3 regions of the Oceanibaculum nanhaiense genome follow, and region 2 is predicted to be linked to each of the others. Evidence: predicted binding sites of a transcription regulator. Region 2 holds the regulator's gene; each other region holds the start of a gene.
What was found. The regulator PhoB, encoded in region 2, activates phosphate uptake and scavenging genes when phosphate is short. The targets are predictions, from matches to a motif close to TNTCATAAAACTGTCA.
Positions count from the first base shown of each region.

Region 1: the regulator PhoB is predicted to act here: its motif matches at 3,831-3,846, upstream of phnC (phosphonate ABC transporter ATP-binding protein).
Region 3: the regulator PhoB is predicted to act here: its motif matches at 4,560-4,575, upstream of BKM74_RS07635 (DUF2794 domain-containing protein).

Region 1 covers NZ_MPOB01000004.1:218,592-228,832, forward strand. The annotation lists gene BKM74_RS08525 (alpha-D-ribose 1-methylphosphonate 5-phosphate C-P-lyase PhnJ) at 1-123, opposite strand, end outside; gene BKM74_RS08530 (carbon-phosphorus lyase complex subunit PhnI) at 125-1,234, opposite strand; gene phnH (phosphonate C-P lyase system protein PhnH) at 1,238-1,837, opposite strand; gene phnG (phosphonate C-P lyase system protein PhnG) at 1,840-2,334, opposite strand; gene phnF (phosphonate metabolism transcriptional regulator PhnF) at 2,478-3,215, shown strand; gene mscL (large conductance mechanosensitive channel protein MscL) at 3,219-3,662, opposite strand; gene phnC (phosphonate ABC transporter ATP-binding protein) at 3,896-4,741, shown strand; gene phnD (phosphonate ABC transporter substrate-binding protein) at 4,821-5,804, shown strand; gene phnE (phosphonate ABC transporter, permease protein PhnE) at 5,929-6,732, shown strand; gene BKM74_RS08570 (ABC transporter substrate-binding protein) at 6,899-7,984, shown strand; gene BKM74_RS08575 (TetR family transcriptional regulator C-terminal domain-containing protein) at 8,126-8,878, shown strand; gene BKM74_RS08580 (ABC transporter permease) at 9,038-9,961, shown strand; gene BKM74_RS08585 (ABC transporter permease) at 9,958-10,241, shown strand, end outside.
Region 2 covers NZ_MPOB01000001.1:173,914-184,154, forward strand. The annotation lists gene BKM74_RS00805 (UxaA family hydrolase) at 1-1,191, shown strand, start outside; gene BKM74_RS00810 (ATP-binding protein) at 1,273-2,682, shown strand; gene phoU (phosphate signaling complex protein PhoU) at 2,823-3,533, shown strand; gene phoB (phosphate regulon transcriptional regulator PhoB) at 3,572-4,285, shown strand; gene BKM74_RS00825 (helix-turn-helix domain-containing protein) at 4,368-4,736, opposite strand; gene BKM74_RS00830 (Smr/MutS family protein) at 4,733-5,356, opposite strand; gene BKM74_RS00835 (LutC/YkgG family protein) at 5,359-6,042, opposite strand; gene BKM74_RS00840 (LutB/LldF family L-lactate oxidation iron-sulfur protein) at 6,042-7,463, opposite strand; gene BKM74_RS00845 ((Fe-S)-binding protein) at 7,468-8,253, opposite strand; gene mltA (murein transglycosylase A) at 8,341-9,537, opposite strand; gene BKM74_RS00855 (Tim44/TimA family putative adaptor protein) at 9,544-10,218, opposite strand.
Region 3 covers NZ_MPOB01000004.1:32,129-42,369, reverse strand. The annotation lists gene mltG (endolytic transglycosylase MltG) at 1-947, shown strand, start outside; gene der (ribosome biogenesis GTPase Der) at 957-2,393, opposite strand; gene BKM74_RS07645 (outer membrane protein assembly factor BamB family protein) at 2,434-3,774, opposite strand; gene BKM74_RS07640 (tetratricopeptide repeat protein) at 3,782-4,423, opposite strand; gene BKM74_RS07635 (DUF2794 domain-containing protein) at 4,613-4,948, shown strand; gene BKM74_RS07630 (hypothetical protein) at 5,138-5,626, shown strand; gene BKM74_RS07625 (SDR family oxidoreductase) at 5,720-6,508, shown strand; gene BKM74_RS07620 (C-terminal binding protein) at 6,531-7,556, shown strand; gene BKM74_RS07615 (hypothetical protein) at 7,739-7,936, opposite strand; gene BKM74_RS07610 (nucleoside recognition domain-containing protein) at 8,031-9,347, shown strand; gene BKM74_RS07605 (SDR family oxidoreductase) at 9,355-10,053, opposite strand; gene BKM74_RS07600 (PhoH family protein) at 10,125-10,241, opposite strand, start outside.

The DNA.
Region 1 (10,241 bases), on a different contig from region 2:
TTCGCGGCTGCCGAACGGCACCTGGTAGCCGGGGATTGCCACCGCCTTAAGGACCGAGCGGCGGATCATCCGCTTGGTCTGCTCGTCGAGATAGGCGAAATTATAACCTTCGACCTTGCTCATCTCAGTCTGCCGCCTCCTCGATATCGCGGTCAGCCGCTTCCGCCTGGTTGGCGGCGGCCTCACGCATCTTGCGCACCAGCACCAGCTCGGCCTGGAAATCGACGTAGTGCGGCAGCTTCAGATGCTGGGTGAAGCCGGACGCCTCGACATTATCGGAATGGTACAGCACGAATTCCTGATCCTGCGCCGGGGCTTTCACCGACTCGCCCAGCTCCTCGGCGCGCAGCGAGCGGTCCACCAGCGACATCGCCATCGCCTTGCGCTCGCAATGGCCGAAGGTCAGGCCATAGCCACGGGTGAATTTCGGCGCCTCGGTGGCCGACCCCTGGAACTGGTTCACCATCTGGCATTCGGTGACGGTGATCTCGGCGATCTCGATGGGGAAGCCCAGCTCCTCCGGCACGAACTCGACGGCGACCTCGCCCATGCGGATCTCGCCGGCGAAGGGGTGGTTCTTGCCATAGCCGCGCTGTGTCGAATAACCAAGCGACAGCAGGAAGCCCTCGTCGCCGCGCGCCAGCGCCTGCAGCCGCACATCGCGGTCGGCCGGGAAGGTCAGCGGGTCGCGCGTCAGGTCGCCGACCTCTTGCGCGTCGTTTGCGTCCTCCGGTTCGATCAGCCCGTCATGGCCCAGAATGTCGGCGACGCGCGGCATCGAGCCGTCGAGCGGTTCCGTCGCCTGCTCGCTGGCCGGAACAGTGCCGTCTTCCGCCAGATCGAAATCCAGCAGGCGCAGCGTGTAGTCGAAGGTCGGCCCGAGCACCTGGCCACCCGGCAGATCCTTATAGGTGGCCGAGATGCGCCGCCGGATCGCCATGCGGGCGGTGTCGATCGCCTCTGCATAGCCAAGGCGGGGCAGGGTGGTGCGGTAGGCGCGCAGCAGGAAGATCGCCTCGATCACATCGCCGCGCGCTTGCTTCACGGCCAGTGCAGCCAGCTCCCGGTCATAGAGCGCGCCTTCCGCCATCACGCGGTCCACCGCCAGCGACAGCTGTTCGTCGATCTGCGCCAGCGTGATTTCCGGCACGGCGGGGTCGCCACGCCGTTCTTCTGCCAGCAGCGTCCGGGAATTGTCGATGGCGCGCTGTCCGCCCTTTACGGCGACATACATGGCTTAGCCCTCCACGCGCTTGATGGTGACGGTGCGCGGCAACCCGGCGAGCCGGTCGCCGGCCACCAGGAACAGGTCCAGTCCGCGCGGGAACAGCTTGGCGTTTTTCTGCCAGTCCGAATCGAAACCGGCATACAGGGAGTCTGTTTTCAAACTTTCCTCCTGCGCGATGCCGGGGCCGGCCAGCCGGTACGCCCTGCCTTCCGACAGGCTGTCCACCTGCCAGATCAGCGTCGCCGACCGGTCGGGATAGGCGTCCGTGCCGGTGTCGAATCCGACCATCGTGCCGGGCGCGCCGGCCAGCAGGGCGAAGCGCGCCTGCGCCCTGTCCGCCACCAACGGGCAGCCGCAATGGAAGCGCAGCCAGTCGCGCACGGCAGGCGTATCAGCCGTTTCATCCAGCCAGACCGGCGTCTCGTAATCGAACAGCGCCAGTGCCAGCGCGGCGGTGGCCGGCATCAGCGGGGCGGGCGCGCCGTCCGGCAGCAGGTCCGGCATCGTAATGACGCGGCCGGGGCGGGACAGCGCGTCCAACGCCGCGCGGAAAGCGCGCTGGCTGTCCAGCGTGGTGTCATTGAAGCCGGCGAGCAGCGTGTCGGTCATACTCATTCCCCGCGCACCATGGTGAAGAAATCGACCTTCGTGGCCGCCGCCTTGCGCGATGCCGTTTCGCGTGCCTCCCGCGCGGCCTGCTCCAGCGGCGCGATGATGGCGGCGTCCAGGGCGTCGCGCTGCGCGGCGTCCTGCATCAGCGCGTCGACCAATGCGGCGCGAGTCGCATGTTCCCTGTCGCGCCCGCCGACATAGCCATGGCCGACCCGGCCATCGGGCAGTCGGACGGCGCAGCGGGTCATCGTCATCTCGCCCAGATTGAAGCGCTGGCCGGTGCCGCCGGCACGGCCGCGCAGCATGACCATGCCGGTCTCCGGCTGGCGCAGATAGGTCCAGTCAGGCTTGGTCTCGATGCTGCCCCAGAGCGTTTCCAGCGCCAGCGGCGGCGCCTTGGCGAGGACGGACATCCAGCGCTGCCGTTCGGCCAGAATCGCTGCTTGGGTGGTCTCAGGCGATGTCGTGTGATCTGCCGCTTGTGGAGGTGTCACGCTATACCTCTGAATAATTTGTATAGACATCCGTATCAATTTTCACCACTATGCTCCCGCGCCCTGGTTTCGTAAAGGGGGCAAGTTGTGAATTTCCTGTGACGCGGCGTTTACGGAAACAGGCCGAAAGACAGGTGGCAGAGATGCAGAACGATTTATCGCGCCGGGACGGTGTCGCGCTGTGGCGGCAAATCGAACAGGCGATCACCCAGGATATCGCCGAGGGGCGTTTTCAGCCCGGCGACCGCCTGCCGACGGAAAAGCAGCTGGCCGAGCGCTTCCGGGTGAACCGGCATACGCTGCGCCGCGCGATGGAGGCGCTGGAAGCCCATGGGCTGGTGCGTGTCGAGCAGGGGCGCGGCTCCTTCGTACAGGAGCATGTGCTGGATTATGCGCTGAGCGCGCGCACCCGGTTTTCCGAGATCGTATCGGCGCAGAACCGGATTCCCGGCGGCACGCTGATCGACAGCAGTACCCTGCCGGCAAGCGAGGAGGTGGCGGAAGAGCTGGGGGTTGCGCTTGATACGCCCTGCATCATGCTGCGCCTGGTCGGGGCGGCCGATGGCAGGCCGATAACCTATGGCAACAATTATTTCCCGGCGGCCCGGTTTCCGAATGCGGCGGCGGTCTATGCGGAAAACGGCTCGGTCACCGAGATGCTGCGCGCCCATGGCGTCAGCGATTATCGCCGGAAGCTGACCCGCATCACCGCGCGCATGCCAAGCGAGGATGAGGCGGCGATGCTCGCGCAGCCGCGCAACCGGCCGGTGCTGGTGGCCGAGGCGGTCGATGCCGATCTGGACGGCGTGCCGGTGCGCTACGGCTATGTGCGGTTTGCGTCGGAACGGGTGCAGCTGGTCTTCGACGCGCCGGAGGGCTAGCGGCTATTCGCGCTGCTGCTTCAGCAGGTCGCGGATTTCCTCCAGCAGCACTTCCTGGCGCGGCGGCGGGGGCGGTGCTGCCGGCTTCGCCTCCTCCTTGGCGGACAGGCGGTTGATCTGGCGCACCACCATGAAGATCGCGAAGGCGATGATGACGAAGTTCACCACGGTGTTGATGAACTTGCCGTAGCCGAGGGTCGCCACGCCGGCTTCCTTCGCCTCGGCCAGGCTGGCGAAATCGCCTTCGCCCAGCGTGATGAAGTAGTTGGAGAAGTCCAGCCCGCCCAGCATCACGCCGAAGGGCGGCATGATGACATCGTTCACCAACGAGGAAACGATGCCGCCGAAGGCGGTGCCGAGCACGACGCCGACCGCCAGATCGATCACATTGCCGCGCATGGCGAAGGTCCTGAATTCCGTCAGGACGCTTTTCTTTCCGTCGCTCATTCCCGTTTCTCCTTGTCCCGGATCTTTGTGCTGGCTCTCCGGCGCTTGCCGATTCGGTGGCGCTGCACACAGCCTAATCCAAAGCTTGATGGTTTCCATAGACTTATCGGGCGGCGTGGAGAAAGCGCGCTTTGCGCCGGGGAAAGCATTGCAAATCGGTAAAGGAAGCGTCACCGAACCGTAACGGCGGGCTGATACACCAAATGCCGATCCGCACCACCGAAGAGGTTGGGATGTCGACGGCGATAACGGTTTCAGGCCTCAGCAAGACGTTCGGCGCGACCCGCGCCCTGAACGATGTGTCGTTGCTGGTGCAAAAGGGCGAGATGGTGGCGCTGATCGGTGCCTCGGGCTCCGGCAAATCCACGCTGCTGCGCCATATGGCTGGGCTGGTCGGTGGCGATCCGGTGCGCGGCAAGGGCGAGATCCGCATTCTCGGCGATACGGTGCAGTCCGGTGGCAATGTCGCCCGCGACGTGCGCCGGGTGCGGGCGCATATCGGTTTCATCTTCCAGCAGTTCAATCTGGTGAACCGGCTGTCGGTCATGACCAATGTGGTGATCGGCGTGCTGGGGCGTATTCCGGCCTGGCGCGGCACGCTCGGCCTGTTCACCAGGGAGGAAAAGCATCTGGCGATGCAGGCACTGTCCCGCGTCGGCATGGATCAGCATATGGCGCAGCGCGCCTCCACCCTGTCGGGCGGCCAGCAGCAGCGTGCCGCCATCGCCCGTGCGCTGGTGCAGCAGGCGAAGATCGTGCTGGCGGACGAGCCGATCGCCTCGCTGGACCCGGAATCGGCGCGCCGCGTCATGGAAATCCTGGCGACCGTCAACCGTGAGGACGGCATCACTGTCGTCGTCTCGCTGCATCAGGTGGATTACGCGCTGCGCTATTGCCCGCGCACCGTCGCGATGCGGGCCGGCGAGATCATCTATGACGGGCCGAGCGAGGCGCTGACGCCGGAATTCCTGCGCGAGCTGTATGGCGCCGAAAGTGAGGAGCTGATCCTCGGCGACTTCATCAAGAATCAGCGGCCGGAGCCGGTTACGGCGTCCCCGGAGCTGGTGGCCGCACACTGATCGCGGCCTGTTGCGTGACCTTCGGGGGAAGGGCGCGAAAGACCGGAATATCCCGGTGACGAAATCAGGAGGTAATAGAATGCTTCGCAAAATCCTCGCGGGCGCCGTAGTCGCGATGACCGCGCTGACCGCCGGTGCGCAGGCGGACGAGATGAAGGAGCTGAATTTCGGCATCATCTCGACCGAATCCTCGCAGAATCTTAAGACCGTCTGGCAGCCCTTCCTCTCCGACATGGAGAAGAAGCTGGGCATGAAGGTGAATGCCTATTTCGCGCCGGACTATGCCGGCATCATTGAGGGCATGCGCTTCAAGAAGGTCGATATCGCCTGGTACGGCAACAAGTCGGCCATGGAAGCCGTGGATCGCGCCAATGGCGAAATCTTCGTGCAGACCGTCGCCGCTGACGGCAGCGCCGGCTACTACTCGATGATCATCGCGCACAAGGATGTGCCGGTGAACAGCCTGGAAGACCTGGTGAAGGACGGCAAGGCTTACACCTTCGGCAATGGCGATCCCAACTCGACCTCCGGCTTCCTGGTGCCGAGCTACTATGTGTTCGCGCTGAACGGCATCGATGCCAAGCAGCATTTCAAGCGCATGGTCACCGCCAATCACGAGACCAACGCGCTGGCCGTCGCCAACAAGCAGGTCGATATCGCGACCAACAACACCGAGAGCATGGACCGGATCAAGCAGAACTTCCCCGAGAAGTATGCCCAGATCAAGGAAGTCTGGCGCTCCCCGCTGATCCCGTCGGATCCGATCGTCTGGCGCGCCGACCTGCCGGCTGAGATGAAGGGCAAGATCAAGGGCTTCTTCATGGATTACGGCGTGAAGGGCGCGAATGTCGAGGCGGAGAAGAAGGTGCTGGCTGGCCTGGCCTGGGCGCCGTTCCGCGAGAGCAGCAACGACCAGCTGATCCCGATCCGCCAGCTGGAGCTGTTCCGCTCCAAGACCCGCATTGAGAATGACGACAAGATGGCGGCGGCCGAGAAGCAGCAGAAGCTGGCCGAGATCAACGCCAAGCTCGATGAGCTGAACAAGAAGATGAAGACCAACTAAGGTCCGTAAAGACTGGGGGCCGGCGCCGGGAAACCGCGCCGGCCCTGGTTTTTAGAAGATGACGTATTTTCACCGCTCCTCACCCACAGCGCCCGCCCCTGCAGCCTCCACCAAGGAGATGGCCATGACGCCCCGGACCGCCGACGCCGCGCTCGAACTGCCACCCCGCGATCTGAAGAAGTCGCTTCTGAGCTATCTCGGATGGGGGCTGTTCCTGGCCGTGCTGGTCTGGTCCTGGGAGGGTGCCGAGATGCGCCCGCTCGACCTGATCCGCGATTCCGGCAACATGGCAACCTTCGCCAAGGATTTCTTCCCGCCGGATTTCCGCCAGTGGGAATATTATGTCGAGGAGATGCTGACCACGATCCAGATCGCGCTGTGGGGCACGGTGCTGTCGATCGTCACCGCTATTCCCTTCGCGCTGCTGGCCTCTGAGAATATCGCGCCCTGGTGGGTGAACCAGCCGGTACGCCGCCTGATGGACATGCTGCGCGCGATCAACGAGATGGTCTTCGCCATGCTGTTCGTCGTCGCCGTCGGCCTCGGCCCGTTCGCTGGCGTGATGGCGCTGTTCATCCATACCACCGGTGTGCTGGCCAAGCTGTTCTCCGAGGCGGTGGAGGCCATCGATCCGCGCCCCGTTGAGGGCATCCGCGCCACCGGCGCCAATGTCATCCAGGAGATCGTGTTCGGCGTCATCCCGCAGGTGCTGCCGCTGTGGATTTCCTATGCGCTGTACCGCTTCGAATCGAATGTCCGCTCCGCCACCGTGGTGGGCATGGTAGGTGCCGGCGGTATCGGCGTCGTGCTGTGGGAGGTGATCCGCGGTTTCTACTTTGCCCAGACCTGCGCCGTCATGATCATCATCATCGTCTCGGTTAGCCTGCTGGACGTGGTTTCGCAGCGCCTGCGCAAACTGTTCATCTGATCCCTCCGGCCTTGTCTGGCTCGCCAGCGTGTATCGGCCCCTGCTGATGCCCGTTGGCGGCGGACCGCGCCCGATATAGGATCGTGCAAAATAACAATTGATCGCCACCGCCGTCCGACGAAACGACAGCCGATCAACCCGCACGATCCAGGGAGACGAGATGTTCATGCACCGATCCAAGATTTTCAGCCGGGCGCTGTTTTCGGGCGCCGTCGCCGGCGCCTTCCTTCTGGCCGCGGGTCAGCCGCAGCCGGCAAGGGCCGCCGAGGCGATGCTGTTCACCTGGGAGAATCTGGCCGAGCCGGCCTTCTTCGAGGACTATGCCAAGAAGTACGGCAAGCAGCCGCAATCCGCGCTGTTTGCCGATGAGGACGAGGCCTTCGCCAAGATGATGGCGGGCTTCAAGCCGGATGTGATGGCGCCTTGCACCTATGAGGTGCCGCGCTGGCGCGACGCCGGGCTGATTCAGCCGATCGACCCGAAGAAGCTGTCCACCTGGGAGAGCATCGCGCCGCCCTTGCGCAAGATCACCGGCATGGCCGCCGGGGACGGCAAGGTCTGGTTCGTGCCGCAATATTGGGGCAACACCTCGGTGACGATCCGCACCGACCTCGCCCCGGAATATGCCGAGAAGGAGAGCTGGGATATCCTCTGGGACCCGAAATACAAGGGCCGCGTGGCAGCACTTGAGGGTGTGGACGATACGGTGGCCATGGCCGCCCTTCATCTCGGCATCGACCCCTATGTGAAGCTGACCCCGGAGAATGAGAAGAAGCTGCGCGATCATCTTGCCAAGCTGGCCGACAATCTGCGGCTGGTGACCAGTGATTCGACGACACTGACCCAGGCCGTGGCCTCGGGCGAGGTGGTGGCCGCGATCACCTGGAACGATCACTATACCGAGATGAAGGCGGAGAATCTGCCGGTGAAGTTCCTGCGTCCGAAGACCGGCATGATGACCTTCGTGTGCGGTTTCGTGATGCACAAGGACACCAAGGATGCCGGGAAGGCGCATGCGCTGATCGATTCCAACAATTCCGAGGCCGCGACCGCCTTCCTGGTGACCGAGATGGGCTATGGGCCGGCCAACACCAAGGCGATGAAGTCGATCGATCCGGCGGTGCGCGAGAAAGCCGAACTGCCGGAGGATGTGGATGCCTTCCTGGCGACCGGCTTCTTCCAGCAGGCGATCCCGGAGAAGGACAAGCTGGTCGCCATGTGGCAGGAAATCCGCGCGCTTTCCGGCCGCTGAGCGGCGCGCACAGGCAATCGGGGGCGGCTTCCCGGAAACCGGGGCCGCCCTCTTTGTTTGGGCTGGATTTTCGCCCGGCTTTACGCGAATGATACCGCCAGAATCAAGGGCCAGACTCTAGGGACGGAGGTTCGACGGAAAATGGTGTCAGCGCCGCGTTCCACGGCCCGGCGGGGACGGCCGCCGAAATCCCTGACCTCGCCGCAGACTTCGGGGCGGACCCAGAAGCCGGGAACCCAGCGGGCCGTCGCGAAGGAGGCGACCCGGCTGAAGCTGATCGAGGCCACCATCGATTCCATCGCCCATTCGGGCTTCGCAGACACCACGCTGGCCAAGGTCTCCGAAGGGGCCGGCCTATCGCGCGGCATCGTGAATTTCCACTTCACCAGCAAGGATGCACTGCTGGTCGAGACCCTGACTCATCTGGCCGACGAATATACCGGCTTCTGGAAGGCGGCGGTGGCAAAGGCGGGCGACGATCCCGCTGCACGGCTGCGCGCCATCGTCGATGCGGAATTCCATCCGACCGTCTGCAACCGCAAGAAGATCGCTGTCTGGTACGCCTTCTGGGGCGAGGCGCGCTCCAGGCCGACCTATCTCGATGTCTGCGAGCGTCAGGACCGGGAATTGCTGGAAACGGTGCAGAGCCTGTCCGCCGCGCTGGTGGAGGCGGGCGGCTATGATGCTGTCGATGCCGGCGATGTCGCCACCGGCCTGATGGCACTGACCGACGGGCTGTGGCTCGATTTGCTGCTGACGCCGACGCGGTTCGACCGCAACGGTGCGCGACGGGTGTGCCTGGCCTTCCTCATGGGCATGTTCCCGCGCCATTTTACCGGCCGCGCCGATGATGGCGCGCTTGACGCCAAGGGCGATACCGTCTCGGCCGCCTGACGGACCGTCACGAGGCCGGCTTTGCCGCGCTTGCGAAGGCCGGCTTTTTCCGAATAGATAGAAAGCAGGGTTATCGGGGGCATCAGACACCCGGGACCCGTGCGATGCCTGGGGGGCGTCATTCGGCATGTGGGCACCGAAGCGAAGGAGAAGGCGCGGGTGAGCGACCGTGTGGCGGCGGCCGGAATATCGGGAAAAGCATTATCGGGCAAACCGCGTCACGCCTGGCTGCGCAGCGATGCCGCGCGTGGCCTTTCCTTGCTGTCGCCAACCCTGTTCGTGGTGGTGGCGGCGATGGCGGTGCCGCTGGCGCTGATGGTGGCCTACAGTTTCTGGTCGCAGAGCTATGTCACGCTGGACACCAGCTTCACGCTGAAGAATTACCAGGACGTCTTCAGCCGGGAAATCTACCGCATCCTGTTCCTGCGCTCGGTCGCCATTTCCGCGCTGGTGACACTGATCACCGTGCTGCTGGCCTATCCCATCGCCTATTTCGTTGCCTTCGACGTGAAGCGCCACAAGCTGCTCTGGCTGATCCTGCTGACGCTGCCGTTCTGGACCAGCTACCTGCTGCGCGTGTTCTCCTGGAAGGTGATCCTCGGCTATAACGGCGTGATCAATTCCGGGCTGATGTCGCTGGGCGTCATCGCCGAGCCGCTGCAATTCCTGCTCTACAACCCGTTCTCGGTGATCGTGACGCTGGCCCATGCCTGGGCGGCCTTCGCCATCCTGCCGATCTATGTCTCGCTGGAGAAGATCGACCGCACGCTGCTGGAGGCCGCGACCGATCTGGGCGACGGCCCGGTCCGGCGCTTCTTCCGGGTGACGTTGCCGCTGTCCATGCCCGGCGTGATCGCCGCCTCGGTGCTGATCTTCATCCCGACGGTCGGCGATTATGTGACACCGACGCTGGTCGGCGGCACCGGCGGGGTGATGATCGCCAACATCATCCAGGCGCAGTTCGGCAAGGCGAATAACTGGCCGCTGGGATCGGCGCTGGCGATCAGCACCATGCTGGCGGTGACGGCGATCGCCTGCCTGTCGATCTGGCTGTCGAAACGCAGCGTGGCGGCGATAAAATGAGCAGCGCAAGGCATGACGGCGGCACGCGCCTGCGCATGGTCTATGCCGGGCTGTACCTGGCTTTCCTCTATGTGCCGGTCTTCGTGCTGCCGGTGTTTTCTTTCAACGATTCGATCTTCGTCGCCTTTCCGCTGAAGGGTTTCACCACGCAATGGTACGCGCAGCTGGCCGAAAGCCCGCGCATGTTCGATGCGCTGGCTGCCAGCCTGAAGGTCGCGATCTTTACCGCTGTGGCCAGTACGCTGCTGGGTATTTTCGCGGCCAAGGCGATGACGCGCTA
Region 2 (10,241 bases):
GGCTTCCTCCGGCCCGGCGGGATGGCCGGCACGCGCAACTATATCGGCATCCTGACCTCGGTGAACTGCTCGGCCACGGTGGCGAAATATATCGCCGCCGCGATCACGCCGGAGATTCTGGCGCAATATCCGAACGTCGATGGCGTGGTGGCGCTGGTGCATTCCACCGGCTGCGGCATGGCCGATAGCGGCGAGGGCTATGCCAATCTGCAGCGGACATTGTGGGGCCATGCGCGGCATCCGAACTTCGCCGGCATCCTGATGGTCGGCCTCGGCTGCGAGGTGAACCAGATCGACTTCCTGCTGGAGGCCTACGGGCTGGAACGCGGCCCGCGCTTCCAGACCATGACGATTCAGGATATTGGCGGCACCCGCAAGACGGTGGATCGCGGCGTCGAGATCGTGAAATCCATGCTGCCCGCGGCCAACGAGGCGCAGCGCACCGCGCTGCCAGCCAGCCATCTGACGCTGGCCCTGCAGTGCGGCGGCTCCGACGCCTATTCCGGCATCACCGCCAACCCGGCGCTGGGCGCGGCGGCCGATCTGCTGGTCCGGCATGGCGGCACCGCGATCCTGTCCGAAACCCCGGAGATTTATGGCGCCGAACATCTGCTGACCCGCCGCGCCATCGACCGCAAGACCGGCGAGAAGCTGATCGAGCGCATTCGCTGGTGGGAGGAATACACACGGCGCAATGGCGGGGAGATGAACAACAACCCCTCGCCCGGCAACAAGGCCGGCGGCCTCACCACCATCCTGGAGAAGTCGCTGGGCGCGGCCGCCAAGGGCGGCACCAGCAATCTGACCGGCGTGTTCAAATATGCCGAGCCGATCAACACCAAGGGCTTCGTCTTCATGGATTCGCCGGGCTACGACCCCTGTTCGGTGACCGGGCAGGTGGCCAGCGGCGCCAATATCGTCTGTTTCACCACCGGGCGCGGCTCGGTGTTCGGCAACAAGCCCTCGCCCTCGCTGAAACTCGCCACCAATTCCGCCATGTACCGCAAGCTGGAAGAGGATATGGACGTGAATTGCGGCGACGTGCTGGATGCCGGCGTGTCAATTCAGGAGATGGGCCAGCGCATTTTCGAGCTGATCCTGCGCGTGTCTTCCGGTGAAAAATCCAAGAGCGAAGCACAGGGCTTCGGCGATGCGGAATTCATTCCCTGGCAGGTTGGCGCCGTCATGTAACGAAACGGCGGTTGACCGGCGGCATCCCTACGGGCCTATGCTGTAAAGTCAGTTTCAGCCTTCCGCCAGCCCGAGGCCCCCATGCCCGCATTCCGGCCATCGCGATCCGCGATCGTCAAGACCAGCCTGCTGCTGTCGCTGCCGGTCGGCATGGTGCTGCTGATGCTGGTGGCTGGTGGCCTGTTGAATGGCTGGCCCGCTCTGCTGGCCTGGGCCGTCACTCCCGGTATCTTCGCCCTTCTGGTGCAGCGCCATTTCGAGCGCATCGCCCGGCTGGAGGCGACGGTGGAAGGCGGATCGGCGGATATCGAGCCCAACAGTCCGCTTGCACCGCTGGCCGGTCGCATCGAATCGCTGCACCGCGCACATGCGGAAAGCCTCGCCGCCCTGCGGCAACGTCTGCATGCCGCCCATGTGGCGCTGGAATCGTTGCCCGATCCACTTTTTCTGATCGATGCCGAAGCGACCATCGTCTCCACCAACCGGGCCGCCCGAGAGATTTTCGGCGAGGCGCTGGCGGGCCGCGCCGTGGCCAGCAATCTGCGCCATCCGGAAGTGCTGAAGGCGGTGGAATCGGCGCTGGAGCAGCGGCGGGCGCGCACGGTCGAGATGACCATGCTGGTCCCGATCGAGCGCAGCTTCGCGGTCAGTGTCGAGCCCCTGTCCGAGCCGGGGCCGGACAACAGCCAGGCATTGATCCTGATGCACGAGCTGACGGCCATGAAGCGCACCGAGCAGATGCGCGCCGATTTCGTCGCCAATGCCAGCCATGAGCTGCGCACGCCGCTGTCCACGCTGGTCGGCTTTATCGAAACGCTGCGTGGCCCGGCCAAGGACGATCCAGAAGCACATGAACGCTTCCTGGAGATCATGCACGAGCAAAGCCTGCGCATGTCGCGGCTGGTGAATGACCTGTTGTCACTCTCCCGTATCGAGCTGAACGAACATACCCCGCCGCGGGGGCTGGCCGACCTGTCGCGCATCCTGGCCAGCGTGAAAGCCACGCTCGACATGCAGGCCGCAACCAAGGACATGGCAATCCAGCTCGAGCTCGAGGCCGGGCTGCCGCCCGTCACCGGCGACGAGGACGAGCTGGCGCAGGTTGCGCAGAACCTGATCGACAATGCGACGAAATATGGCCGGCCCGGCACCCCGATCCGCGTGGTGGCGCGACGGGCCGACAGCGTGCCGGCGGCGTTTCCGAAAGCGCCTCACGGCGCTGTGCTGATCCGCGTCCAGGACCAGGGCGAAGGCATTCCGCGCGAACATATTCCGCGTCTGACGGAACGGTTTTATCGGGTAGACAAGGCGCGCAGCCGCGATCTTGGCGGCACCGGCCTTGGACTGGCCATCGTGAAGCATATCGTCAGCCGCCATCGCGGCGCGCTGGCCGTCGAGAGCCAGGTCGGCAAGGGCAGCACTTTCACGGTCTATCTGCCGGTCGCCTCTCCTGCGGCCATCTCTGGTCCAGCGCCCGCTCCGGCCGCCTGAATGCCCGGGTGGCGAACCCGAATTCCGCATCGATGTAATAAAAATGTCACCAAAACGTAGTATTTATGCCGTGCAAGCCCGGTATTGATAAGCCCAAGCGCACGGTCCGCTGACGTTCTTGCCCGTGGAAAGGAAGTTTCATGCCCACCCATACCGTTAAGTCCTTCGATGAAGAGTTGAAGCGGCTGATGAATCTGATCTCACAGATGGGGGGGCTGGTCGAAACTCAGGTCCAGGACTGCATTCTGTCGCTGGCAAAGCGGGACAGCAATATCGCCGAGCGGGTGATCCAGGGCGACCTGAAGATCGACGGGCTGGAATATGATGTGAACGATCTGACCGTTCGCATGCTGGCGTTGCGCCAGCCGCTGGCCGAGGATCTGCGCCGCGTCGTCGGCGCCCTGAAGATTTCCGCGGATCTGGAGCGCATCGGAGATTATGCCGCCAACATCTCCAAGCGCGCGGTCGCGCTGAACCAGCTGCCGCCGGCGCGGCCGGCGGCCGGCATTCCGCGCATGGGCAAGATGGTCCAGCAGATCCTGAAGGAAGTGCTGGACGCCTATGTCGAGCAGGATGCCGAGAAGGCCCTGCTGGTGTGGCGCCGGGACGAGGAAGTGGACGAGATGTACACCAGCCTGTTCCGCGAATTGCTGACCTACATGATGGAAGACCCGCGCAACATCACGCCCTGTACGCATCTTCTGTTCATGGCGAAGAACATCGAGCGCATCGGCGACCATGCCACCAACATCGCCGAGACGCTGTATTACCAGGTGACCGGCCGGCCGCTGACCGCCGAGCGCCCGAAGGGCGACACCAGTGCTTTCACCGTCATCGAGCCAGAGAGCTGACGCACGCGGCTTGAAGCATTTCCCATCGCCTGCCGAGAATGGACCACACCATGAAGCCGTTGATCCTGATTGTCGAAGACGAGGCCGCGATCGTCACGCTGCTGAGCTACAATCTGGAGCGCGAGGGCTTTCAGGTTCTCGAAGCGCGCGATGGCGAGGAAGGGCTGCTGCTGGCCACCGAACGCCGGCCTGACCTCATCCTGCTCGACTGGATGCTGCCGCTGCTGTCCGGCATCGAGGTCTGCCGCCGGCTGCGCCGCACGCCACAGACCCGCAGCATCCCGATCATCATGCTGACAGCCAGGGGTGAGGAAGGCGACCGGGTGCGCGGCCTGAATGCAGGCGCCGACGATTATGTCACCAAACCCTTCAGCCCCAGCGAGCTGCTGGCGCGCGTCCGTGCCGTCATGCGCCGAGCCCGGCCGTCCGCCGATGCGGAGACGCTGCGCTGCGGCGACATCGTGATGGACATCGCCGCCCACAAGGTGAAGCGCGGGGACCGGGATGTGCATCTGGGGCCGACCGAATTCCGCCTGCTGCGCCATTTCCTGGAGCATCAGGGCCGGGTGTTCTCCCGCGAGCAGCTGCTGGACTCGGTGTGGGGGGCGGATGTCTATGTCGAGCCGCGCACCGTGGATGTGCATATCCGCCGGCTGCGCAAGGCGCTGAACGAGGAAGCCGAGGGCGATCCGATCCGTACCGTGCGCTCCGCAGGCTATGCGCTGGACGCCGTCGCCCCGCAATATGCCTGAAGTCCGGCCACTGCCTTTCCATGGCAGGCCGCTATATAAGAAATTAATGTAAAATACGAATATATTGCCGTTTATCGGCCTGTCATTCCGATTTCCGGTGCTTCTCTTCGACCTGCGACAGCAGCGATACGAGCGCCTCCTCATCGAGGTCGGCAATGTTCTTCGACAGCCGATGCGCCAGCCTGGTGGCCGTCGGCGACAGGCCGGCGGTATCGATAACCACGCGCGGATGGGAAATCTCCGCCAGGTGATGCAGCGCTTCCGCATCATCCCAGATCAGCCCGAAATAGCCGCAGATCTGATGGATCAGCCCATCGGTGGGCTGGCCGCGATGACCATGCTCAAGTGCCGAGAGATAGGCCGAGGAGACCTGCAGCGCCGCCGCCATCTCCTTCAGCGTGATTCCGCGCCCGGCGCGCAGTGCCCGCAGCTTTTCTCCGAACGGCGTCATGTCCCCTCCCGCACCCGGCGCAGCAGGACATAGAGCGCGCCGCCACCGCCATCCTTCGGCTGGGCATGGGCGAAGGCCAGCACCTTCTCCCGGTTGCCGCCCTCATTCAACCACCGCGGCACCTCGCGCTTCAGCACGCCCGCCTCGTAGCGGCCGAAATCATCGCGCCTCGTTCCCTTGCCGGTGATCACCAGGACACAGCGCAGCCCGCGCGCCTGCGACCGCGCAACAAACCCGTTCAGCGCCGCATGGGCGGCATCCTGGGTCATGCCGTGCAGATCGATGCGCGCCTCGATGGCGACCTGGCCGCGCTTCAGGCGCATCTGCGTGCGCTTGTCGAGGCCCGGCGCGCTGTCATGCTTGAGAGCGGGCAGGGTCACCGGCGCCTTTACCGGCGGCGCAGCCGGCTGCGGCAGCGGATCGTCCTTCGGCACCCGGCCGCGCTTGCGCTTGGCCGGGGCAACGCCCTCGGCCATCGGCGCCGCCGGAACCGCCTCGACATCGGGCGGCAGCTCGAACGCGCTCAGACGGCGCTTGGCCTCGGCGGGCAGCGGCTTGGCATCTTTTACGACCTGGCGGAAAAGCTCAGCCTCGTCCTTGCTGGCGCGCCGCCGGACCATGCCTAGCCGTCGATCAGGACGATGTGCAGCCGGCGTGGTCCGTGGGCGCCCATCAGGATTTTCTGCTCGATATCGCCGGTGCGCGACGGGCCGGTGATGAAATTCACCGTGCGCGGCATCGTGTCCTTGTCCTGAATGTCGCGCAGCCGCGTCCAGCCATCCTCATAGGAACCGACGATCTGGCTTTTCTTCAGCACCACGATATGGGTCTCGGGCAGCAGATTCAGCGTCGTCGGGCTGTCCGGGCCGGAGGTCAGCATCAGCGTGCCGGTCTCGGCGATGCCGGCAAGCGCCGGCGTGACGCTGGCCGTATCCGGCTCTTCCGCCCTGCCGGTCTTGATCGTCAGCGTCGGGCGCTTGCCCCAGGGCAGGCCGGAGAGCCACGCATCGGGCGCGACACGCAAATCGGCCGGCAGATTATGCTGGGCCAGATACTCGGCGATGGCATCGGGCACTTCCTGCGCGCTGGCAACCTGGCTGATGGTGGTCTGCACGCCCTCCGCCATCTCGACAAACAACGCCACCTGCGCCTCATGCGGAAGCTGCGCGCGCTGCGGGATGAGGTTGGGCCTGTGTTCCGCGATCCGCGTCTCCAGCGCGTCGGCTGGTTCGCCTTCCAGCGCACCACGGCCAAGGGAGCGGCGGATACCGGCCAGGATCTGGTCGCGCGGCGACATGTCGGGCATCAGGCGGCTCCCTTCTTGTCGCGATAGAGCTGCTGGAAGGTTCGGCCCTGCGGCGCCGGCATGTCGCGCACCGAGGTCCAGCCGCTGGCCAGCGGCAGGCTCCTGAACCGGCCTTTGCTGCGACCGAAGCGGCCGAGCAGCCCCATGGCGAGACCCGTCACCCGCTGATAGAGCACCGGGCGCTTGGCAAAAAACGCCCATAGGCCGAGGCCAGCGCGATAGGGTGCCGGCGACAGCTTCTTCTCGAATTCCCGCTTGCGCCAATGCCGCATCATCCGCGGCAGCGGAATGCGCATCGGGCACACGCTCTCGCAGCGGCCACAGAAGGTGGAGGCGTTCGGCAGGTGTCCGGCCTCCTCGACCCCGACCAGGGTGGGTGTCAGCACCGCCCCCATCGGCCCCGGATAGACCCAGCCATAGGCATGGCCGCCGACCGCGCTATAGACCGGGCAGTGATTCATACAGGCAGCACAGCGGATACAGCGCAGCATCTCCTGGAACTCGGTGCCCAGCATGCCGCTGCGGCCATTATCCAGCAGCACCACATGGAACTGTTCCGGCCCGTCCAGATCCTCCGGCCGCTTCGGACCGGTGGAGAAGGTGGTATAGACCGACATTTCCTGCCCGGTGGCCGACCGCGCGAGCAACCGCAATATGGTCGAGGCATCCTCCAGCGTCGGCACCACTTTTTCCAGACTGGCCAGTACAATATGGATTTTCGGCAGGGTCTGGGTCAGATCGCCATTGCCCTCGTTGGTCACGATGACGGTCGATCCAGTCTCGGCGATCAGGAAGTTGGCCCCAGTAATACCGACATCGGCCTTTATGAACCTGTTCCGTAGTTTCGCGCGCGCCTCGTCGAGCAGCTGGCGCGGCTCCGACAGCGGTCGGTCAACCGGCAGGTCAGTGTGGATCTTGCGGAAGCTTTCCTCGACATCCGACTGGTTCAGATGGACCGCCGGCGCGATGATGTGGCTCGGCGGTTCCTTGCGGATTTGGATGATATATTCGCCGAGATCGGTCTCGATCGGCTCGACGCCGCTTTCTTCGAGGAAATCGTTCAACGCGATCTCCTCGGCGATCATCGACTTGCCCTTGGTGACGGTTTTCGCCTCCACGGAGCGACAGATTTCCAGGATTTTCTCCCGCGCTTCCTGCGGCGTGCGCGCCCAGTGCACATGGCCGCCATTCTCGGTCACCCGGCGCTCGAAGCGCTCCAGGTAATAATCGAGATTGGCCAGCGTATGGTTCTTGATGTCGCGGCCCATGTCGCGCAGCGCCTCGAACTCCGGCAGCCGGTCGATGGCCGCGCGGCGCTTGTCCTGAAAACCGACCCGCATGTTGCCCAGCGCCCGCTGCAACCGTTCGTCATGCAGGGCGGTGGTGGCGTTGCTCTTGAAGGAATGGCTGGTGGATTGCATGGCGCTAATTCCCGCGTCCGGGTTCGCCGATGGCCGGCGTATCGGTCATACCCGCCAGTACCTCCGCGACATGGCGGACCTGCACCTTCTCGCCGCGCCGCTTCAGCTTGCCGGCCATGTTCAGCAGGCAGCCGAGATCGCCGGCCAGCAGCGTCTGCGCCCCGGTCTTCACGATGTCATCGGCCTTGTCGGAAACCATACGATCGGAAATATCCGGATATTTGATGCAGAAAGTGCCGCCGAAGCCGCAGCAGATTTCCGCCCCCGGCAGCTCCGTCAGCTTCAGCCCCGCGACCGAGCCAAGCAGGCTGCGCGGCTGCTGCTTCACATCCAGCTCGCGCAGGCCGGAACAGCTGTCGTGATAGGTCACCGTGCCGTCGAAATGCGCCTCGACGCTCTTCATCCCCATCACATCGACCAGGAAAGAGACCAGCTCATAGGTGCGGTGGCCGACATGATGGGCGCGCGGGCCCCATTCGGGGTCCTCCTTGAACAGCTCGGCATAATGCTTGCGCAGCATGCCGGCGCAGGAGCCGGACGGCGCGACCACATAGTCATACCCTTCGAAGGCGCGGATGGTGTTGCGCGCGATGTCCTTGGTATCCGCGAAATCGCCGGAATTATAGGCCGGCTGGCCGCAGCAGGTCTGCGCCTCCGGAACCTCCACATCGCAGCCCGCCTGTTCCAGCAGCCGGATCGCGGCGAAACCGACGGACGGGCGGAACAGATCGACGAGACAGGTAACGAACAGCCCGACCCGGGGTTTCTTCTGTGGCGTTTCCTCGACCATTTTAGGCGCTTCCTGCCGTGGCGTTTTTGCTTCGCCGTTAAGATGACTTCTGCCGGCTTGCTTGACAAGCCGGACCGGTATTACCAGTCAGGAAGCGGGGATCAGCCCCTTGGGCAGCAGCAGATAATAGCGGCCGGGGGATTTCATGCGGCCGGCCAGATCGGCCGCGCCGTCGCCATGGCCCCAGAACAGATCGCCGCGCACCGGGCCCCGGATCGCGCCGCCGACATCCTGCGCCACGACCAGCCGGCGCAGCCGCGCGGTGCCCGGGTCCGGATGTTCGGCGTCAAGCCAGACCGGCGTGCCCAGCGGCACGAAGCGGCGGTCTACCGCCAGGCTGCGCAGTGGCGTCAAGGCCGCGCCCTGCGCGCCGACCGGCCCGTCGCCCGGCAGTTCACGGAAGAAGACATAGGACGGATTGGCGTTCATGAGGGCCGCGGCCTCGGCCGGATTGGCCGCCAGCCAGGCGCGGATCGACTGCATGGAAACGGTCTCGCGGGTCAGCGCACCGCGGGCGATCAGTTCCCGCCCGATGGCGACATAGGGATGGCCATTCTGCCCGGCATAGCCCAGGCGCATCACCCTTCCATCCTCCAGCGTCACCCGCCCGGAACCCTGGATCTGCAGGAAGAAGGCATCGACCGGATCATCGACCCAGACGATCTCCAGATTCCGGGGATCGAGCGCCCCTTCCACGATGGCCTTGCGGTCCTCATAGGGCTTCAGATTGCCGCTGACCACCCGGCCGGCGATGCGCTGGCCCTTCAGTTCCTCGCGGAACTGGCCGAGATCGACCATGACCAGATCGTCGGGCCGACGATGCAGCGGCACCGGATAACGGGCCGAGCGCTGCAAAGCACCGCGCAGCTCCGCCTCGTAATAACCGGTGAACAGGCCGTCGGCTGAGCCGTTATTGGCGGCGCGATAGGGCTTGAAGCTGGCTTCAAAGAAATTGCGGACCGCAGCCGTGTCGCCGGCGGGTACGGATCGCGCCGCATCACAGAGCGGCAGCCAGTCGGCGATGGTGCCGAAATGCGCTTCCGGCCCGAAATTACGCGTCGGCGGCTGGGGCTTCAGCCGATCACAGGATTTCAGCAGCGCCGGCATGGCCTCGGTCAGGGAATCCGCCCGCCATCCAGGAAGCTCGGCGAAGCTGACCGGCTTCAGTGTCAGCCGGTCCGGCGCCTCGGGCACTGGGGCGCAGGCCGCCAGCACAAGCAGAAAGAAGGCCGCCGTCAGGGCGAGACTGTTAAACGCACGGCCGGAACAGGGGCGGGCAGACATGAACCGTCAGTTCGGCGTACGGGTCGCGGCCAGCAGCCAGTTCGGATCGTCCGATCTTGTATCCCGACGGAACGTCCAGATATCCACGACGGTCTCGACCTCATCGGGATCGCCGTCGATCACCTCGCCCGCCGCGTTGCGGGTCAGATTGACCTGCTCGCTGACGAATTCCACCGTCACCTCGGCGAGCGGACCATTCATGCGGGCCTCGGTGATGTCAGCCGCATTCAACGCGATGAGGCGTGTTTCCAGGGTTTCCTTGCGGGCTTCGCGGCTGTCGATGGCGCCGGCGAACCGCTCATAGACCTCGTTGGCCAGCAGCGGGCGCAGCGCCTCCCGGTCACCGCGGGCAAACGCCTCGACGATCATCTCGAAGGCTGCGCGCGAACCGTTGGCAAAATATTTTTCCTCGAAGCTGGAATCCGCGAGCTTGATCTGGGTCAGACCGGCAGCCACGGAACCCGGCGGCGCGTCTTCCAGATCAGCGGCCTGTTTCGCGCGCTGCGGCAATGCCACGACATTGTCGGCGTCATTCTCGGCTTCCGGCTTCGGGCTGAACGGATCCGGCCGATCCCGCTCATTGCCGGTGCGTCGCCCCAGCACGCTGCGCAGGCGCAGAATAAGAAACGCCGCTACCATGGCGAAAAAGATGATGTCCAGAAAAGGAAGCCCGTCGCCCATCTATATATACCGGGCCGGACCGA
Region 3 (10,241 bases), on a different contig from region 2:
TGCTGGCCATGCTGGCCGGCGGCGGCCTGCTGGTCTGGGGCTATGCCCAGTTTACCCGGCCCGGCCCTCTGCTGACCGAGACCGCGCTGGTCATCCCGCGCGGCAGCGGTGTCGAGGGCATCGCCCGCCGGCTGGAGCAGGCCGGCATCCTGCGTTATCCCGAACTGTTCATGGCCGCGGTAAAGCTGAAGGGCGTCTCCGGCGCGCTGAAGGCCGGGGAATATGCCTTCAAGCCCGGCATCAGCCCGCGTGAGGTGATGGCGCTGCTGCAAAGCGGCGAGACCGTGGTGCGCCGCCTGACCATCGCCGAAGGGCTGACGGTACGGCAGATCGCTGCCCAGCTCGCCGCCGTCGAGGGGCTGGACGGCGACCCCGCCCCGCTGCCGCCGGAAGGCGCCCTGCTGCCCGAGACCTATCATTTCTCCTATGGTGACGAGCGCGCGGATATCCTGCGGCGCATGCAGCACGCCATGCGCGAAACGCTGGACCGGCTGTGGGAAAGCCGCGCGCCGAACCTGCCCTTCGATACCAGGGAGGAGGCGCTGGTGCTGGCCTCCATCGTCGAACGCGAGACCGCGATCCCGTCAGAGCGCCCGCGCGTCGCCGCCGTGTTCGTGAACCGGCTGCGCAAGGGCATGCGGCTGCAATCCGACCCGACGGTGATCTATGGCCTCAGCGACGGCCTCGGCACGCTGGACCGGCCCCTGCTGCGCGTCGATCTGCAGAAGGACCACCCCTACAACACCTACACGCGCGATGGGCTGCCGCCGGCGCCGATCTGCAATCCCGGCCGCGATTCGCTGCGCGCCGTGCTGAATCCGATTTCCAGCGACGAGTATTATTTCGTGGCCGATGGCAGCGGCGGCCATGCCTTCGCCCGCACGCTGGACGAGCACAATGCCAATGTCCGGCGCTGGCGCCAGTTCCAGCGCGAGCAGCGTCAGTAGGGCGTAACCTTACTTCTTCTTGCTGGCATAGGGGTTGCGGCCCTTGCGCAGATAGAGCCTGACCGGTACCCCCGGCAAATCGAAATCCTGCCGCAGCCCGTTCACCAGATAGCGCTGGTAGCTGCCCGGCAGCTCGTCCGGCCGGCTGGCCCAGATCGCGAAGGTCGGCGGCCTTGTCTTGATCTGGGTCATGTAGCGCAGCTTCAGCCGGCGGCCTGCGACCAGCGGCGGCGGATGCATCTCGGTAAGGCCGGCCAGCCAGCGATTGAGCTGCGCCGTGGAGACGCGGCGGTTCCAGGTGTCATAGACCTGGAAGACGGCCCCCATCAGCTTGTCGAGATTGCGGCCCTTCAGCGCCGACAACGTCACCACCGGCACGCCCTTGACCTGGCTGAGGGAGACTTCCAGCCGGTCGCGCAGATCGGCCAGCGCGGTTTCCTTGTCGGTGACGGCGTCCCACTTGTTGAAGGCGATGACGAGCGCGCGCCCCTCCTCCTCCACCATGCGGGCGATGGTGAGGTCCTGCTTGTCCATGCCAAGCTCGGCATCCAGCATCAGCACCACGACATGGGCGTAGCGGATCGAGCGCAGCGTATCCTGTACGGAAAGCTGCTCCAGCTTCTCGTCGATGCGCGCCTTGCGGCGCATGCCGGCGGTATCGACCAGCCGCACCGGACGGCCGCCATATTCCCAGTCGGTGGCGATGGCGTCGCGGGTGATGCCGGCCTCCGGGCCGGTCAGCATGCGCTCCACGCCCAGCAGCTGGTTCACCAGCGTCGATTTTCCGGCATTCGGTCGGCCGACAATGGCCATCTGGATGATGCGGGGCGCATCGTCTGGCAGCAAATCGCCATCCAGCACCTCCACGCCATCCGCGTCCACGACCGCTACACCGGCCACCGCTGGCACCGGCAACGGCTCATCCTCTTCCGCCGGCTCTTCCGGCTCCTCCGGCATATGGGCGACGATGGCGTCATACAGATCGGACAGGCCGATGCCATGCTGCGCCGAAAACGGGATCGGATCGCCCAGCCCCAGGGAATATGCCTCCAGCAAGCCGGGCTCGCCCGCCCTGCCCTCGCATTTGTTGGCGACAAGCACGACCGGCCGGCTGCCCTTGCGCAACAGCCGCGAGAAGGTCTCGTCCAGCGGCGTCAGCCCGGCGCGCGCATCCACCACCATCAGGGTGAGGTCGGCCTCCTGGATGGCCCGCTCCGTCTGCTGGCGCATCCGCGCTGGCAGGCTGTCATCGTAGCTTTCCTCGTAACCGGCAGTATCGATCAGCCGGAAGCGCAGCGGCCCGAGCCGGCCCGCCGCCTCGCGCCAGTCGCGGGTGACGCCCGGCGTATCCTCGACGATGGCCAGCTGCTTGCCGGCCAGCCGGTTGAACAGCGTCGATTTACCGACGTTCGGCCGGCCGACGATGGCGATGGTAAAGCGAGTCATGTCGGTCAAGTGACCTGTCCCAACCTGATGTGTGTCGGGCTCAGCGCAACGCCAGCAATTCGGCGGCGTCGGTGAGAATGTAAAGCGTGTTGTCGGCCACCACCGGCGATATCGAGACGCCATCCGGCAGTTCGAAGCGACCGAGCACTTCGCCGGTATAGGGCGAGACCGACATCGCCTCGCCATGCGAGCCGGCGACGATCAGCCGGTCCCCCGCCAGCACCGGGCCGGACCAGAAGATCGGGTCTTCGCGATCCTCCTCATCCTCGAAGCGCGGCAGCCGGGCGATCCAGCGGATATACCCTTCCTTGCGGGTCAGCGCCACCAGTTCGGCATCATTGGTCACGACAAACACGTAATCGCCGGCGACCCACGGCATCTGCGTGCCGCCAATATCCTTTTCCCACAGGCGGGCGCCGATCCGGCGGTCCACCGCGGCCATGCGGCCGCTATGGCTGACCGCCAGCACGATCTCGCGATCGATCACCGGCAGGCCACGGATATCGGCCAGGCTGGAGATCGCATCGACGCGGCGCACGGCGGTCAAATTGTCGGTCCACAGCAGGCGGCCATTCTCCGCCCGCAGCGCGAAAATCTCGCCGGAGGAGAATGGCACGACCACCACATCGCGCTCCACCGCCGGGCTGGCACCGCCGACAAGACCCGCCACTTCGGAGATACCGGCATGGCCCCACAGGCGTTCGCCGGTCTCCGCGTTCAGCGCAATCGCCTGATTGTCCAGCGTGACGATGAAGACGCGCCCGTCGGAGACGGTCGGCGCGGCACGCACCGGGGCCGGCATGTTGGCGCGCCAGACCTGCTCGCCATTCTCCGCCGAGAGGGCCAGCACCTGGGCATAGCCGCTGCCGACATAGATCCGGCCATTGTTATACCCGAGCCCGCCGCCGACCACCGCACTGTTCTCGCCTTCCGGCGCGGTCTCGACCTGCCAGAGCCGGTTACCGTTCCCAGCATCGAAGGCGCTGACCATGCCCTCGGCATCGATGGTGAATACCTTGCCGGATGCGACGATGGGCGGCGCGGTCAGTACCGCGTTATCGTCGGAGCCGGTGCCGGCATCCGCGCGCCAGACGACGCCCGGCATATCACCCAGCGCCAGATGATGCATGGCATGGCTCGGACGGCCGCCGGCCATTGCCCAGTCCGGATTGACGACCGGGCGCGGTAGCCTGACCGCCTGCTCGGCCACCTGGGGATCGGCCTTCAGCTCGCTGTCGAACAGCAGCACCGCCATGCGCTCGCCCGGCAGCGGCGGCGCTTCCTTGGCGCCGAACCAGCCGCAGCCGGCAAGGGCACCGGTAAAGGCAAAGCTGACGGAAGCCGCCAGGGTCCAGCGAAGCAGGGCACGAAATCTGGTCATTTCGGGTCTATTCCGGCAATGCCTGGAGCAGTTCGGCCGCGCGGGCGCGGGCACCCTGCGGGGCTTCCAGATCGTCGGTCAGCTTGCGCAGCAGCTCGCGCGCTTCCGCCCGGTTGCCCTCGGCCTCGGCGGCCAGGGCGGCCAGCTCGCGCGCCAGATGCCGCCAGGCGCTGTCGCTGTCGATAAGGGTGGCCAGATGCGTCTTCACGCCGGCACTCTCGCCCGCTTCCAGCCGGCGCTGGGCACCCAGCACCGTCGCCAGTTCGCGCAGCGCCGTGGGGGCGGCGGAATCGCCAGCCAGCGCATCCAGGGCGGCGATGGCCTCAGCCCGCTTGTCGTCCTGCCACAGCAGGGCTGCCTGCTCCAGCCGTGCCAGCGCGGCATAGCCAGTGCTGCCCGACTGCGCCAGATCGGCGAAGCGGTCGGTCGCCTCGGCATTCTGTTCGCCGACGAGGGCCAGCGCCGCCGAATAGCTTTCCGCGGTCGCCGCCTGCTGGCGCGACTGGTATTCCTTCCAGCCGACATAGCCGGCGGTGCCCAGCAGCAGCGCCGCCACACCACCCACAATCAGGTATCGATAGCGCGTCCAGATGCGCTTCAGATTGTCCTGACGAAGTTCCTCGTCGATTTCGCGAAAAATATCGGCCACGGGCAAGCTTCTCGCTAACGGGAGGACCGGATCGGTCCGAAAGCGGCGTAAGGTAGCCTCCACGCCCCGGCAATGCAATGCGAAGCGGTGCCGCAGAGACGAGTTCGCTTCCTTCGGGCTTTACGCTGCCGGCAATTTTGGCAAAACTGTTACAGCAACCCTAACCGGAATAGGTGCCGAGACCGCCTTATGAACCAGTTCGTCCGCCTGGCCGATTATCAGAAGCAACGCCGCAGCACCTATTTCAGCCGGCATGAGCTGGGCAGGATACTGGATGTGTACAGCCGCCGCGTGGCCTCGGGCGAATGGCGCGACTACGCCATCGACCATGACGGGCAGGTTGCTTCCTTCTCGATCTTCCGCCACACGCATGAACGGCCAATTTTCGCCATCCAGAAATGCAACAAGGGGCCGCAGCGCCCGGTTGAGTATTATCTGGTCAGCGGCAAGCAGCAGCTGAAGCGCGGCTCGACGCTGGAGGAGGTGCTTGAAGCCTTCGACCGCCGCCTAGAGGTGGTACGCTAGGGTGGGGTGCTGAAAACAGCATCAGGATCGACGCCGCAGCCCGCAGCCGCTATTGTCTGGCGCAATCCTTGCTTGGCTCGCAGCATGAGCCGATACGCAACAGATGCCAGGGCGAAGATGTCGCAAAGTTCCTATCGAAATGGCGGACAGGCGGGCCGGCCGCCCCGTCCTGCCCCCAGGCATGTCTCCATGCCGCCGCTGAAGATCGCGCCTTCCCGCGAAACACCGGGACCGAAGAAGCGGCGTTCCGACATGACACATGACGAGCGCGCGGCAGAGATCGTCGATCATCTGCGCGACGTCATCGAGAGCCGCAAGGAAGTCAGCGACAAGACCGGCGGCGGCATGTCCTACCGCGACTGGCGCAAGCTGGCGCAGCAGGAAATCGCCGAAGCACTGCGCGACACCGCGCTGCGTGCCGCTGTGGGCGAGGTGATGTCGGCCCGGCGCATCGGCAATCTGGTGCTCAGGGTCGGCTTCATGCTCCTGGCCGCCGTCGCCTCCTTCTTCGCCTTCTGGTTCGGCGTGGTCTGGATCGGCCAGGAATTCGGCGCCGCCTGGAGCACGCTGGCGACAATCACCGCCCTGCTGCTGACCGGCGCCTTCATCGCCGGCGGGCTGATGGTCGGCAGCCGCGATGGCGACCCGAAGGACCAGATCGACCCCGACCGGCTGTAAATATTTGCGTCAGTAAGTACGCTCCCCTTCCCCCCTATCCGCCTCGCCTGATACATCTTGAACCCAATCAAGAAGCACAGCGGAGGGTCCCCCATGCAGCTCAGCCTCAACGGGCGCAACGCCATCGTCACGGCGGCCGGCGGCGGCATTGGCAGGCGGATTGCCGAACTGTTCCACCAGGCCGGCGCCCGGCTGTTCCTCTGCGACATCGATGAGAAGGCGCTGGACGAGATCATCGCCGCCCTGCCCGGCAGCTTCGGCATGGTGGTGGATGTCGCTGACCGGGCGCAGGTGGACCGCTTCATGGACAGGGCGCTGAAGGAACTGAACGGCCTCGACATCCTGGTCAATAATGCTGGTATCGCCGGGCCCACCGGCCCGATCGAGGAGATCGACCCGGATGAGTGGCAACGTACCCTGGATGTGAATCTGAACGGGCTGTTCTACTGCACCCGCCGCGCCGTACCGGCCCTGAAGCAGGCGGGGAAACAGGCGGGTGGCGGATGCATCGTGAACCTGGCCTCTGCCGCAGGGCGCTTTGCCTTCCCGATGCGCAGCCCCTATTCGGCGACGAAATGGGGCGTGGTCGGCGTCACCCGCACCCTGTCTGTCGAGCTTGGGGAGTACGGAATCCGGGTGAACGCCATCCTGCCCGGCTCGGTCGCCGGCCCGCGTATCGAGGCGGTGCTGTCGGCCAAGGCCAAGGCGCGCGGCATCGGCGAGGAGGAGATGCGCGCCGAGATGCTGGCGCCGATCTCGCTGAAGGAATTCGTGACCGCGACCGATGTGGCCAACATGGCGCTCTATCTCTGCTCCGATGCCGGACGGCACGTCACCGGGCAGAGCCTGAATGTCGATGCCGGCACCGAATATCTCGTCTGACCCCTTATTTCAGGATAACGCCATGACCGCACCCTTCCGCACCCTGACGCCGGACGCGCAATATCATGACGGCGCGCTGGTCGAGCGCGAGGCTGCCGCCGGCCTGCTGAATCTGGTTACATTGCGCGAGCGCAGCAGCGACGCCATCCCCGATGCCGAATGGGAACAGGCGGAGGCCATCCTGCTGTGGCACGAATGCCCGATCACGCCCGCACTGGTGCCGAAGCTGAAGAAATGCCGCATCATCGTGCGCTGCGGTGCGGGCTTCGACCATGTCGAGCTGAAGGCGACGGGGGAAGCCGGCATCCCGGTCTGCAACGTGCCGGATTATGGCACCAGCGAGGTGGCAGACCACGCCATCGCCCTGATGCTGACGCTGCGCCGCAACATCGTGCAGTATAATGACCGCATCCGCACTGACCCGGTGGCCGGCTTCGACTGGAGCGGCCCGGCGACCACCATCCGCCGCATCCGGGGCCAGAAGCTGGGCATCGTCGGGCTCGGCCGCATCGGCACCGCGGCGGCGTTGCGCGCCAAGGCCTTCGGGCTCGATGTGCTGGCCTACGACCCCTATCTCGCCTGGGGGCAGGAGATCGCGCTGGGCGTCACCCGGATGGCCGACCTGCATACGATGCTGGGCGAGGCCGACATTGTCAGCCTGCACGCGCCGCTGACCGAGGAGACGCGGCACATCATCGACGCCGCCGCGCTGTCTGCGATGAAACCGGAAGCGGTGCTGGTGAATACAGCGCGGGGCGCGCTGATCGACCTTGATGCCCTGCACGCAGCGCTGAAAGACAACCGCATCGCCGCCGCCGGCCTCGACGTGCTGCCAAAGGAGCCGCCAGAAGCCAACCATCCGCTGATGCGCGATTTTCGTGATCAGCCGGACTGGATCAAAGGCCGCCTCGTCGTTACCCCGCACGCTGCCTGGTACAGCGTGGAGAGCCAGACGGACGCCCGCCGCAAGGCGGTGGAGACCGCCATCGCCTACCTACGCGACGGCGAGCTGCGCAACTGCGTGAATGGGACGTATCTGAAGCGGTGATGGCTCTTGTGGCAGGTCTCGCACCCCCCTGCCCATCCACCCTAACCGTCACCCCCGCACTTGTTGCGGGGGTCCAGGCTTCCGCCTGCTGGAGCATCGACTGAGTAAGCTGAACCCTGGATTCCCGGCACCCAATGGAACATGGGGCCGGGAATGACATATCGAGGAAAATCTGTCAGCGCCTAACCCTGCTTCTCGTCCGCCGGTTCGACCGCTTCGTAATGCTCCAGGAAGCTGTCGAGATCGCCCTTCACGCGCTCGACCATCAGGCGCACCATGCGGCGGTCGGGCGTGGCGCACAGCGCCTCCGTCGTCGCCGTACCCAGCTGGTTGACCGCATGGGCCAGCAGCTTAATCGCCATCTGATCCGCGAACTTCATGCCTGCCTCGCTCCTGCCCTTAAGAGCCTGTTCCATATTGCCCGCCAGCCTATAGATTGGACCCGGCTTTGGCAAAACCAGGACGCACCCGCCCGTGAACATCATCTTCCTCGCCATCGTGATGATCGCCTTCCTTGTCGCCGCCATCCGGCAGATCGCCTGGGAGGGGATAGATCAGTCGCCGATGGAGCTGCTGGGTGCCGGCATGATCAAGGCCGCCGAGGGCTCGGTGACGCTGGCCATCGGCCTGATTGGCGTGATGGCGCTGTTCCTCGGCCTGATGAAGGTGGCGGAGGCCGGCGGCCTGCTGACCATCGTGGCGCGGCTGCTGCGCCCGCTGATGGTGCGGCTGTTCCCCGAGGTGCCGGCGGATCATCCGGCGATGGGCGCCATGATCATGAATTTCTCGGCCAATGTGCTGGGCCTCGGCAACGCCGCCACGCCGTTCGGCATCCGCGCCATGCAGGAGCTGGACAAGCTGAACCCGCACAAGGGCACGGCGACCAACGCGATGGCGCTGTTCCTGGCGATCAACACCTCCTCCATCACGCTGCTGCCGACCGGCGTCATCGCCATCCGCGCGGCAGCCGGATCGGCCGATCCCGCCGGCATCCTGCCGACCACCCTGTTCGCCACCATCTGCTCCACGACGGTCGCGATTCTGATGGCGAAGATGTTGCAGCGCTATTGGAGCACCGGCCCTGCCGATCTTCCCGCCGACCTGCCTGTTACCGCGGAAAGGCCCGAGGAAGAGCCGGTCTCCGTGCCGCTGCCGGAAGCCGAATCCTACCCGACCGGAGAGGGCTATCCCGCCTGGGTGTCGATGCTGGCGCTGGGCACCATCCTCGCCATGGTGCCGGTCACCATCATCCATGGACGGACCATCGCGCCCTGGATCATCCCCGGCCTGATGGTGCTGCTGCTGGGCTTCGGCGCCATCAAGCGGGTGAAGATCTACGAGGTATTCGTCGAGGGCGCCAAGGACGGCTTCCAGGTCGCGGTGCGGATCATCCCCTATTTGGTGGCGATCCTGGTCGCGGTCGCCATGTTCCGGGCCAGCGGCGCGCTGGAGATGCTGATCGTGCCGCTGGGCACCGTCACCAACCTGGTCGGGCTGCCGCCGGAGGCGCTGCCAATGGCGCTCTTACGCCCGCTCTCCGGCTCCGGCGCCTATGGCATCATGGCCTCGATCATCAACGACCCCGCCATCGGGCCGGACAGCTATACCGGCTATCTGGTCTCCACCCTGCAGGGCTCGACCGAGACCACCTTCTACGTGCTGGCGGTCTATTTCGGCGCGGTGAACATCCGCCGGCTGCGCCACACGCTGTTTGCCGCGCTGTCGGCTGATCTGGCCGGCATCATCGCCGCCGTGACAATCTGCCTGCTGCTGTTCGGCGCGCTGCGCTGACCCGGCCTCAGACGAAGCGGGTCACGCCGCCATCGACGCGCAGGCTCTGGCCGGTGATGTAGCTCGCACCATCCGACAACAGGAAGGCGGTCGCCGTAGCGATCTCCGAGGCATGGGCGTAGCGCTGCATCGGGATGCGGGCACGGCGCGCCTCCTTCTCCGGCAAGCTGTCCACGAAGCCCGGCAGCACGCAGTTCATGCGGATGCCCAGCGCGGCATGCTCGTCGGCGTAGAGCTTGCTCCAGGCGCTCAGCGCGGCGCGCAGCGTGCTCATCGGGAAGTCCGCTTCCGGCTCCAGCGCGGCATAGGAGGAAATGTTGACGATGGCGCCCTTGCCCTGCTTCTGCATGATCGGCGTCACCAACCGCGCCATGCGGATGACGTTCAGCAGCACCATGTCGAGGCCCTTGTGCCAGTCGGCATCGCTGATCTCGAGCAGCGGCCCCTTCGGCGCATGGCCGGTATTGTTCACCAGCGCGTCGATGCGGCCATAGCTGTCCATCGCCAGCGCGACCAGCGCCTCAAGGTCAGCGGGTTCGGTCACGCTGCCGCGGATCGCCTTGCCGCCCAGCTTTTCGGCCAGGTCGAGCACCGCTTCGCCGGGCGACAGCAGCACGGGCCTATAGCCCTGCGCCGCCAGTTCCGTTGCAATCGCCGCCCCGATGCCGCGCCCCGCCGCCGTGACCAGCGCCACCTTCTCCGCCATCGCCCCATCTCCTGTCCAAATGATCGGACGCGAAGACTAGGCGAGGCGGATCAGGTCGGCAAGTAAAGGGGTTACAGCACCGTCAGCATGCTGGCGACCAGCGGGTGGCGAACGATGTCCTGCTCGCGCAGACGCACCACGGCGACATCCTCCAGCGCTTCCAGCCGGCGGGAAATCTCGGCGAGGCC